2 regions of the Neobacillus phoenicis genome follow, and region 2 is predicted to be linked to the other one. Evidence: predicted binding sites of a transcription regulator. Region 2 holds the regulator's gene; the other holds the start of a gene.
What was found. The regulator Rex, encoded in region 2, represses fermentation and respiration genes when NADH is low (regulators of the CRP and FNR family bind a similar motif). The targets are predictions, from matches to a motif close to TTGTGAAATATTTCACAA.

Region 1 (4,432 bases), 2.3 Mb from region 2:
TACCTTCTGTTTTATTAAAGTAATACATAAATCCGAAAATCATGGCAACTACACCCATGCCCATGTATGTGTGGAAATGTCCAGGAACCCATTTAGTATTATGCATGACGTGGTTTACAACTATAGTCGCATCAATAATGGCAGGAACCGCACCAGCAACCCATCCAAACATTGCTAAAAACATCATACTAGATGCAAAATCCCATTTAACAGCAGATCGAAATACGATCATTAACGCACCATATGCGGTAACGACCATTACTGGTAAACCATTTGCATATGAAAAAACTTGACCGATGATTAACATCCATTTTGGTACTGCAAAATCCATTAACAAATGATGAGTATATATCATTAATGTGAATAACGTTGAGAAGTTCCATGCAATCAAAAAGGCTTTATTTGATTTCCAAGGACGTCCTGTATACTCTGATAAGATTTCATAGACTGCAATAACCGCCATATAGATGGTGCAATTGGCAAAAATATGACCGAAAGCATAGGTTAGATGCTTGGCTAACATCGGATCAAAGGTGAAATTAGGATTTAAAATATTTAAAATTGATTCTACCAATGCAGTAGCTCCTGCAAGAATGCCAGTAGAATTCGCGATTATGACCATTGTTGTCGCCACCACTGCAGCAGGTGGTCCGTATCCTTTTTTTTCTCTGAAAATATAATCCCAACCTAGTGATTTTCCTAAACCTCCGTATTCTTTTATGAGTTTAGCGGCTAAGTAAAAATACATGACCAAATATCCAACACCTAAAATTAATAGACCAAAAAGAAATAATAAAGCCCCAGTTGTTCCATTAATCTTCGCTGAAAAGGATGGAAGTGGGTAAAGAAAGGTCCAACCATCAGAAAAATTAAAGACAAAAATGGCTGTAAGAATCATTACGACACCGATTAAAGATAAGATCATGTTTGCAAAAAACACCTTATGATTTAAGCGAATATACTTTGATAAAAAATACCACATGATGGCACTTCCACCTAAAGCGGCAATACCAACCATTCCCGTTCCGTGTACTGTCATGATTTTATAAAATAACTGTGATGAAATTTCAAATACATTTCCTTGATTTAATAACATCATGACGCCAAAAGTCATCATAAGTACCAGTATGACCGAGGTGACTAATAAGGATAATGACACGCCTTTTTTAATGTAATTTCTAGACGAATTCTCCATTTTATTTACCTCCTTTCGGTTTAACGATGATATCCTTCATCATCACATGATGACCCGTACTGCAATACTCTAAGCATAGGATTTTATATGTTCCTGGCTTTTCAAATGTAATCGAAACAGTATTAGTATAATCTGGCATAGCTTGTGTTTGTCCGATTAGCTTAAGATCACTATCATAAAGTCCAAAACCATGTGTTACATCTTTACTTGTCACACGAAACTGTATAGGCTCTCCAACTACAAAGTCTTCATTGCTTAAATTCCAGCTAAACTGCATACCTGTCACATCAACAACTTTACCATTCTCCTCAGCATGTGCATGCTGATCATGGTAAGGAAGTTTGCTTAGTGACATCGCTGAAGCAAAACCCATTAAAGCTAGTAACCCAAGAAAGTAGAACTTACGTATCTTGTAGCCTTTTTCTTGAATTGGTCCATACTCTTTAAATTTTCTCGATTCCCCGTACACAAAAGAAAAAGCAAGTGCTAATAGGAAAACGAAAAATAAGGTAGCATACCACGCAATAGATTGGTACATAAAAACCCCTCCCGTTATATGAATATCAAACAAGAAGTCCCCCAACTACTTGTCTGATTCCAAATCCCATTGTAAACCCCTTTTTGTGAAAAAATAGTGAAATTTATCATACCTTACTAGTAATCTTTAAAAAAACTTATTCATAGGGAGTTTTGTTTTTTTAGAAAACGACCCCCATGTTTAATAGAGAAAAGACGAATCCTTTGGTAAAGGGACCATTGATAGGTTCAAAACAAAATTCTATGGAGGTTAGATATGGGAATCGTTATTATTGATATCGACAAATTACTAGAAGCTACTTCGGGTCTAACATCTGAGAAAAATGGATACAAAGTACACACTGTTGAGATTGATCAATTACTTGAGAATACTCGCGATTGGTAATACACATATTTTTGTTACTCCACTCATAATCTTATATATATTCACTAAAGCCTTCTATTTAGATAGAAGGCATTTTTTGTTTTCAACTCAAAAATGTTCGCACTAACTTGGTATGCCGCTTTAAAGTGAAAAAATATTTTTCGTATTTCTATTGCTTTTGTTCAAAAAAAATACTAGAATAATTTTTAATATAAAAAATTTTTAGAAAATTAATATTAACGACATTAAGGGGGATCTAAATGAAGAAAAAAGTTCGAGCATTTTCCTTTGCATTAGCAGGAATGCTGATGCTTGCGGGTTGTGGCAGTAAGGAATCCTCAGGAGAAGCTGGAAAGGGTGGGGCAGAGAAAGAATTTAAAATTGGCATTACCCAGTTTGCTCCTCATCCATCTTTAGATGCTGCAACAGAAGGCTTTAAAAAAGCATTGAAGGACAAGGGGATAAAAGCTAAATTCGATGAACAAAATGCACAAGCAGATATGAATAACACCCAAACCATTGCCAATAACTTTGTTGGAGATAAAGTTGATTTAATTTTTGCAAATGCTACTCCGAGTGCGACAGCCGCATTGAATGCGACGAAGGAAATTCCTATCATTTTCACTTCTGTAACAGACCCTGTAGGAGCGGGATTAGTAGAAGCATTTGATAAACCAGGTAAAAATATTACCGGTACCACTGATAACCATCCTGATGCAACGAAAAAAACAATTAACTTTATTACAGAAGAAGTGAAAGCCAAAAAGGTAGGAGTCATCTACAACTCAGGAGAACAAAATTCTGTTGTTCAGGTGAAAGAAGTGAAGAAGCTGGCAGAAGCGAAGGGAGCAAAACTTGTAGAAGTTTCCGTGTCTACTACTGCAGAAGTAAAACAGGCTGCTGAATCTCTTGTAGGGCGTGTGGATGCAATCTACATACCAACAGATAATACGGTTGTTACTGCCCTTGATTCTGTTATATCGATTGCAAATAGCAAAAAGATTCCATTGTTCGTGGGTGAACTGGATTCGATGAAAAAAGGTGCCGTTGCTGCAAGTGGTTTTAGTTACTTTGATCTTGGCTATCAATCTGGTTTAATGGCAGCAGAAATTTTATCCGGAAAGAAAAAGCCATCTGAAATACCAGTTGAACTTCCAAGCAGTTTAAAACTTGTTATTAATAAGTCTGCTGCAGAAGCACAAGGATTAAAGGTTAATGATGATTGGAAGAAGCTAGGAGAGTTTTACGAAGGAAAATAAGATTGACACTATTTCAAGGAGGAGAACATTTTGTTGTTCTCTCCTTGATTTATACATAGGTTAGTAAAGAAATGGTGTTTTTTTATGTAAATAAAAAATAGCCATAAAGAAGGGATGATTTCAATGTTTACAGCCATATTTGGATCTTTTGAGGCAGGTATCATCTATGCGATTATGGCGCTGGGCGTCTATCTTTCCTTTCGCATTTTAGATTTTCCTGATTTAACAGTGGATGGAAGTTTTGTAACGGGAGCAGCGATTTCGGCTGTCATGATCGCAAATGGAACAAATCCGTTTTTAGCGACAATTATGGCTTTATTTGCCGGATTTGCAGCAGGCTGCATGACAGGCCTTTTACATACATTTGGAAGAATTAATAACCTGCTTTCAGGTATCCTTATGATGATTGCTCTTTATTCTATTAACCTTAGAATTATGGGTCGTTCAAATATACCATTATTAAATACGGATACGGCTTTTACAAAAATAAGTAGTTTATTTGAAAAGACTGGGATTGATTCATTATTTAATAGTATTTTGTCACTGATTGGTCTAGGTGATAGTCTTCCTGAAACATGGGGGATATTGATTTTTATGATTATTGTTACCTTGTTGATTAAATTCTTAACGGATGTATTCTTACAAACAGAAATTGGTCTTGCTGTAAGGGCAACAGGTGATAATAAACGAATGATTCGAAGCCTTTCAGCCAATACCAACCTTCTTGTTGTTCTTGGATTAGGCCTGTCTAATGCTTTAGTTGCATTCTCAGGTGCACTTATTGCCCAACAAGGTGGTTTTGCGGATGTTGGAATGGGAATAGGAATGATTGTCATTGGATTAGCATCGGTAATAATCGGTGAAGCTTTATTTGGTACAAGGACGATTGCGAGAACTACACTCGCAGTTATTGGGGGATCGATTATATATCGGATTGTCGTTACCTTAGCTTTACGAGTTGAATTCTTAGATCCGGGAGATATGAAGCTAATTACTGCACTCATTGTTATTATTGCATTAACTGCACCGAAAATTATAGAAGGTTCAAGAGAGAGAAAGCGGAAAGCGAAGAGACGA
Region 2 (4,432 bases):
ATGGTTCCTTCTCCTCTTATGCTGATTTTTCTATATTGACCGCCAGGGTAACTCCCTGAACCATTTATGATAAGGTTACTGCTTTTCTCCATTGTCCTACCCCCCAATTACACTTTTATACTTTCTTTGACTACAGCATTTTTATGTTGTGAAAAATCTTCCCGGTACTCTACGACACCAATTTGGCAATTCCGCCCAATCTTTACCTGATTTCCCCGTACAACCTTGGCAATGGTATTCTCTAGTTCAATTTTGTCCCCTTCAATAAATTCCACTTCCAGCTGAGTGGAAAACAGCGGTTTAATAAGACTTTCAAAAAAAGAACCTCTATGTTTCACCAATATTGTTTCTCCGCCGATTTCCTTTGCCTTGCATGGGCCATGAAGTTGGATCGTAATTTGTTCGGCATTTAATAATCCGCCAATAGCAAATTGAGAATCTGCTTTAAAAATCTCCGCCTCACAATCTCCCTCTACCCTTAACACTCCATTAATTTTGATTTCTTCACTTTTCACTTTTCCACCAACAGATGCCTTGCCAGAAACCTTTAATTTTTTCACATATAGATTTTCATCAATCTTTGCCGTTCCATCTATCGATAAGTGTTGGGATTCAATCGTTCCCTTGACCTTTGCTTTACCGTTTATTTTGGCCTGTTCACTTGTCACATTCCCATCCACAGTCCCGAAACCATTACTTTCAAACTCAACGCAATCAACATCACTGTTAACCGTACCGAATCCATTGACAATGACCTGGCGAAACGTCCCGCCATTGGAAGCACCGAAGCCATTGATGACTAAGTCTCCTCTTTCCTTCATATCCATGTATATTCTCCTTTATAATAATTTTGCTTTGATCTCTTCCATACACGACATCAGTGAGAGCTGCACAACCATTTTCGTCCCCAGATCCATATGCATGGCTTCTGCGTTAATAAGCAAAAGACATGATGACACCCCAAGCTTCCTTGTTATCACTAATTCACAGCTTTTTTGTTTGATTAAAGCCGCATGCTCTTTTAGCACCTGAAGCAGCATCTTTCCTTCATCTTGATTAATCTCACCAGATTGCAGCAGCTTCTCAAGCACGTATACCTCGAGCATTCTAGTAATCGTAAAGGTAAGGCTTCCTTTTTCATTCTCAAGGTAAAAATCCATGACAGTTGATGAAACAATGTTACGTTTTACTAACTCATCTTTTCCTAGCTGCAAATCAGAAATATTCGGTGAAAACATGTCTGCCAGTTCATCTAGCGATAAATTTTCTTTCATTGTTTGGATTTTATTGATTCTTTCTAGAATCTTCTCTTTTGGAAAAAAGGTCTCCTGTCCAGTAAAGGTTGATTTACGGATGAACCAGTCTTCTGGAATAAGGTCCTTTCGCTTCCATCTATATAGCTGCCCATACGAAATTCCAGCTAATTCTAATAGGTCTTTTTTTGAGATTAACTCCTCGCTCATGATAAAAACCCCTTTCTATTTATCAATGTAACATAACACTGTTACGTTTGTAAAGCTGTGACTTACCTATTTTTGTAAAAAAAAAGACCTCCTACGATTAAATCATCGTAAAAGGCCTTCCCCTGTTCTATTCTTCTATATCCACTGTCGGATAGTGCTTTAAAAAGTAAACCAATGATTGCAGTTCCACTGCCAAGTCAATATGGTGAACCCGAATCGACGCTGGTACATTTAACCGAGCGGGCGTAAAGTTCAAAATCCCTTTGACCTCTGCTTTTACAAGTCGGTCCGTTATCATTTGGGCAACAGGAGCAGGGACCGTCAAAATAGCCACCTGAATATCACTATTTTCTAATACCTTCTCCAAATCATCCATATGATGAACCGGAACTTCACGAATCATGGTTCCCATTTTTTCCGGGTCGACATCAAAAGCGACCTCGATCTTCGTGTTGTTATTTTTTAAAAAGTTATAATTTAAAAAGGCAGTCCCTAAATTACCAACCCCAATTAATGCAACCTTCGTTAATTCATCCTGATCCAGCGTTTTCCGGAAAAAGGTTAACAAATAGTTAACATTATAGCCATACCCCTTTTTACCTAATGCCCCAAAATAGGAAAAGTCACGGCGAATCGTTGCCGAGTCTACCTTTACCGCTTCACTTAACTCTGCAGATGAAACTCTTTGTTTGCCGGAAGTATGCAGGTTCTTTAAAAATCGATAATAGAGGGGCAGCCGTTTCGCTGTCGCCTGTGGTATTTTCATCGTTTCGTTACTCATATTCTCCCACACCCCATGAATGGTTTTTTAACTCTTATTTAACCTGTTCATTTCTTCTAAAATCACCGTTTTTACCGCCTGTTTTTTCCACTAAATAGGTTGGTCCAATAACCATCCCTTTATCAACTGCCTTACACATGTCATAAACGGTTAACGCACAAGCAGATGCAGCTGTGAGCGCTTCCATTTCCACACCTGTATTCCCCTTAGTTTTCACCGCTGCCTCAATATGTAATTGAAAGTTTCCTGTTTGATCCTCTTCCCATGCAAAAGAAATATTCACACCTGTCAGTGGAATGGGATGACACATTGGAATGAGATCCCATGTTTTTTTTGCCGCCATCACAGCAGCAACCTGGGCAACAGCTAATACATCGCCCTTTTTCATCTCATGATTGGTTATTTTATCAAAAATCTCTTTACTTACGGTTATGCTAGAATGAGCAAGAGCAGTACGTGCTGTTTCGGGCTTGTCACTGACATCGACCATCTTTGCTCTGCCTTCTTCATTAAAATGCGTAAATTCGGCCATATAAAAAATCCTCCTATCAAAAAATAATACACTATTTTTCCTTTTATGTGTGTGAAACTTTGAACGAATCACTAGATTTTTTATAAGAACAGCACCTAGAAGAGTCCGAGTTATTGCTGTCATTCCGCTTATACGGTACACTAGTCCTAAGTAATAGAGGTGAATAAAATGATTTTATTGCAAGTGAATCAATTACAAAAATATTATGGTGCTGACCTTATTTTATCGAATATAAAGCTAGAATTACAAACGAGAGACCGAGTGGCCCTTGTTGGCCGTAACGGTGCCGGAAAATCGACTTTATTAAAGATTATTGCCGGACATTTGTCTCATGATGGCGGCGAGATCATCAAACCAAAAGAAGTAACCATCGGGTATTTAGCCCAGAACACTGGATTAGAATCCAAATTGACCATTTGGGACGAAATGTTAACCGTATTTGAGCCACTTCAAATCATGGAAAAATCGCTCCGCAAACTGGAAGAACAAATGGCCGATCCTTCTGTGTTTGAAGACCCAAGCAAGTACGAACGGGTGCTGAAAGAATATGATACCCTTCAGGTAAAATTCAAGGAGCAGGGCGGATACCAGTTTGAAGCTGACATTCGTTCGGTTCTGCACGGTTTAAACTTCCAGGATCATTCTCTCATGATTGCTAGTTTAAGCGGTGGTCAAAAAACCCGGCTCGCCTTAGGGAAATTGCTGCTAACCAAACCTGATATATTAATATTGGACGAGCCTACCAACCATTTAGATATTGATACCCTTTCATGGCTGGAACAATATTTACAGGGCTACGATGGCGCGATTTTAATCGTCTCTCATGACCGCTACTTCTTAGATAAAGTCGTGAATCAGGTCTATGAAGTATCCCGCAAGCAAATCCAAAAGTTTCCGGGTAACTATAGTTCTTACCTTGAACAAAAAGCGGCCAATTATGAGCGAGATTTGAAGCTTTATGAAAAACAACAGCAAGAGGTTGCTAATTTACAGGATTTTATCCAACGGAATCTAGCGAGAGCCTCCACCACCAAACGAGCGCAAAGCCGTCGAAAAAAGCTGGAGAAAATGGACTTAATGGACCGGCCTCTTGGTGATGAAAAGTCTGCCACTTTCTCTTTTGAAATTGAAAGACAAACCGGGAATGATGTACTAACGGTCGATTCTCTTGCGGTGGGTTATGATGGAGAGAAGGTATCTGAGGCGATTTCGTTCCGGGCTTTTAAAGGGGAAAGTATTGCTCTTGTGGGCCCAAATGGAATTGGTAAGTCTACGCTTCTAAAAACGATTATTAAGAAGCTCCCTGCCCTTGCCGGCACCATCTATTATGGAACAAACCTTTCCATTGGCTATTACGATCAGGAACAGGCGGAATTAACCTCTAATAAGCGTGTATTAAATGAGCTTTGGGATGACTATCCGTTGAAAAGTGAAAAAGAAATCCGAACCGTTCTTGGAAACTTCTTATTCTCTGGTGACGATGTGTTAAAAATAGTCTCCACTCTTAGCGGCGGGGAGAAGGCTCGGTTAGCACTTGCCAAGCTGATGCTAGAAAAGGCCAATGTACTCATTCTTGACGAGCCAACAAACCACCTGGACCTTGATAGTAAGGAAGTCCTTGAGAATGCACTGATTGACTATCCTGGTACCATTTTG

Region 1: AA0X95_RS13345 (cytochrome c oxidase subunit II) is a predicted target of Rex. The motif match lies at 1,828-1,845, and genes of this name have one in related genera.

The regions. Positions count from the first base shown of each region.
Region 1 is NZ_CP154847.1:2,574,305-2,578,736, forward strand. Features, by position in the region: gene AA0X95_RS13340 (cbb3-type cytochrome c oxidase subunit I) at 1-1,195, opposite strand, end outside; gene AA0X95_RS13345 (cytochrome c oxidase subunit II) at 1,197-1,733, opposite strand; gene AA0X95_RS13350 (hypothetical protein) at 1,989-2,117, shown strand; gene AA0X95_RS13355 (ABC transporter substrate binding protein) at 2,357-3,355, shown strand; gene AA0X95_RS13360 (ABC transporter permease) at 3,479-4,432, shown strand, end outside.
Region 2 is NZ_CP154847.1:226,072-230,503, forward strand. Features, by position in the region: gene AA0X95_RS01040 (cytoplasmic protein) at 1-92, opposite strand, end outside; gene AA0X95_RS01045 (polymer-forming cytoskeletal protein) at 108-827, opposite strand; gene AA0X95_RS01050 (YhbD family protein) at 840-1,463, opposite strand; gene AA0X95_RS01055 (redox-sensing transcriptional repressor Rex) at 1,591-2,244, opposite strand; gene moaC (cyclic pyranopterin monophosphate synthase MoaC) at 2,279-2,776, opposite strand; gene AA0X95_RS01065 (ABC-F family ATP-binding cassette domain-containing protein) at 2,945-4,432, shown strand, end outside.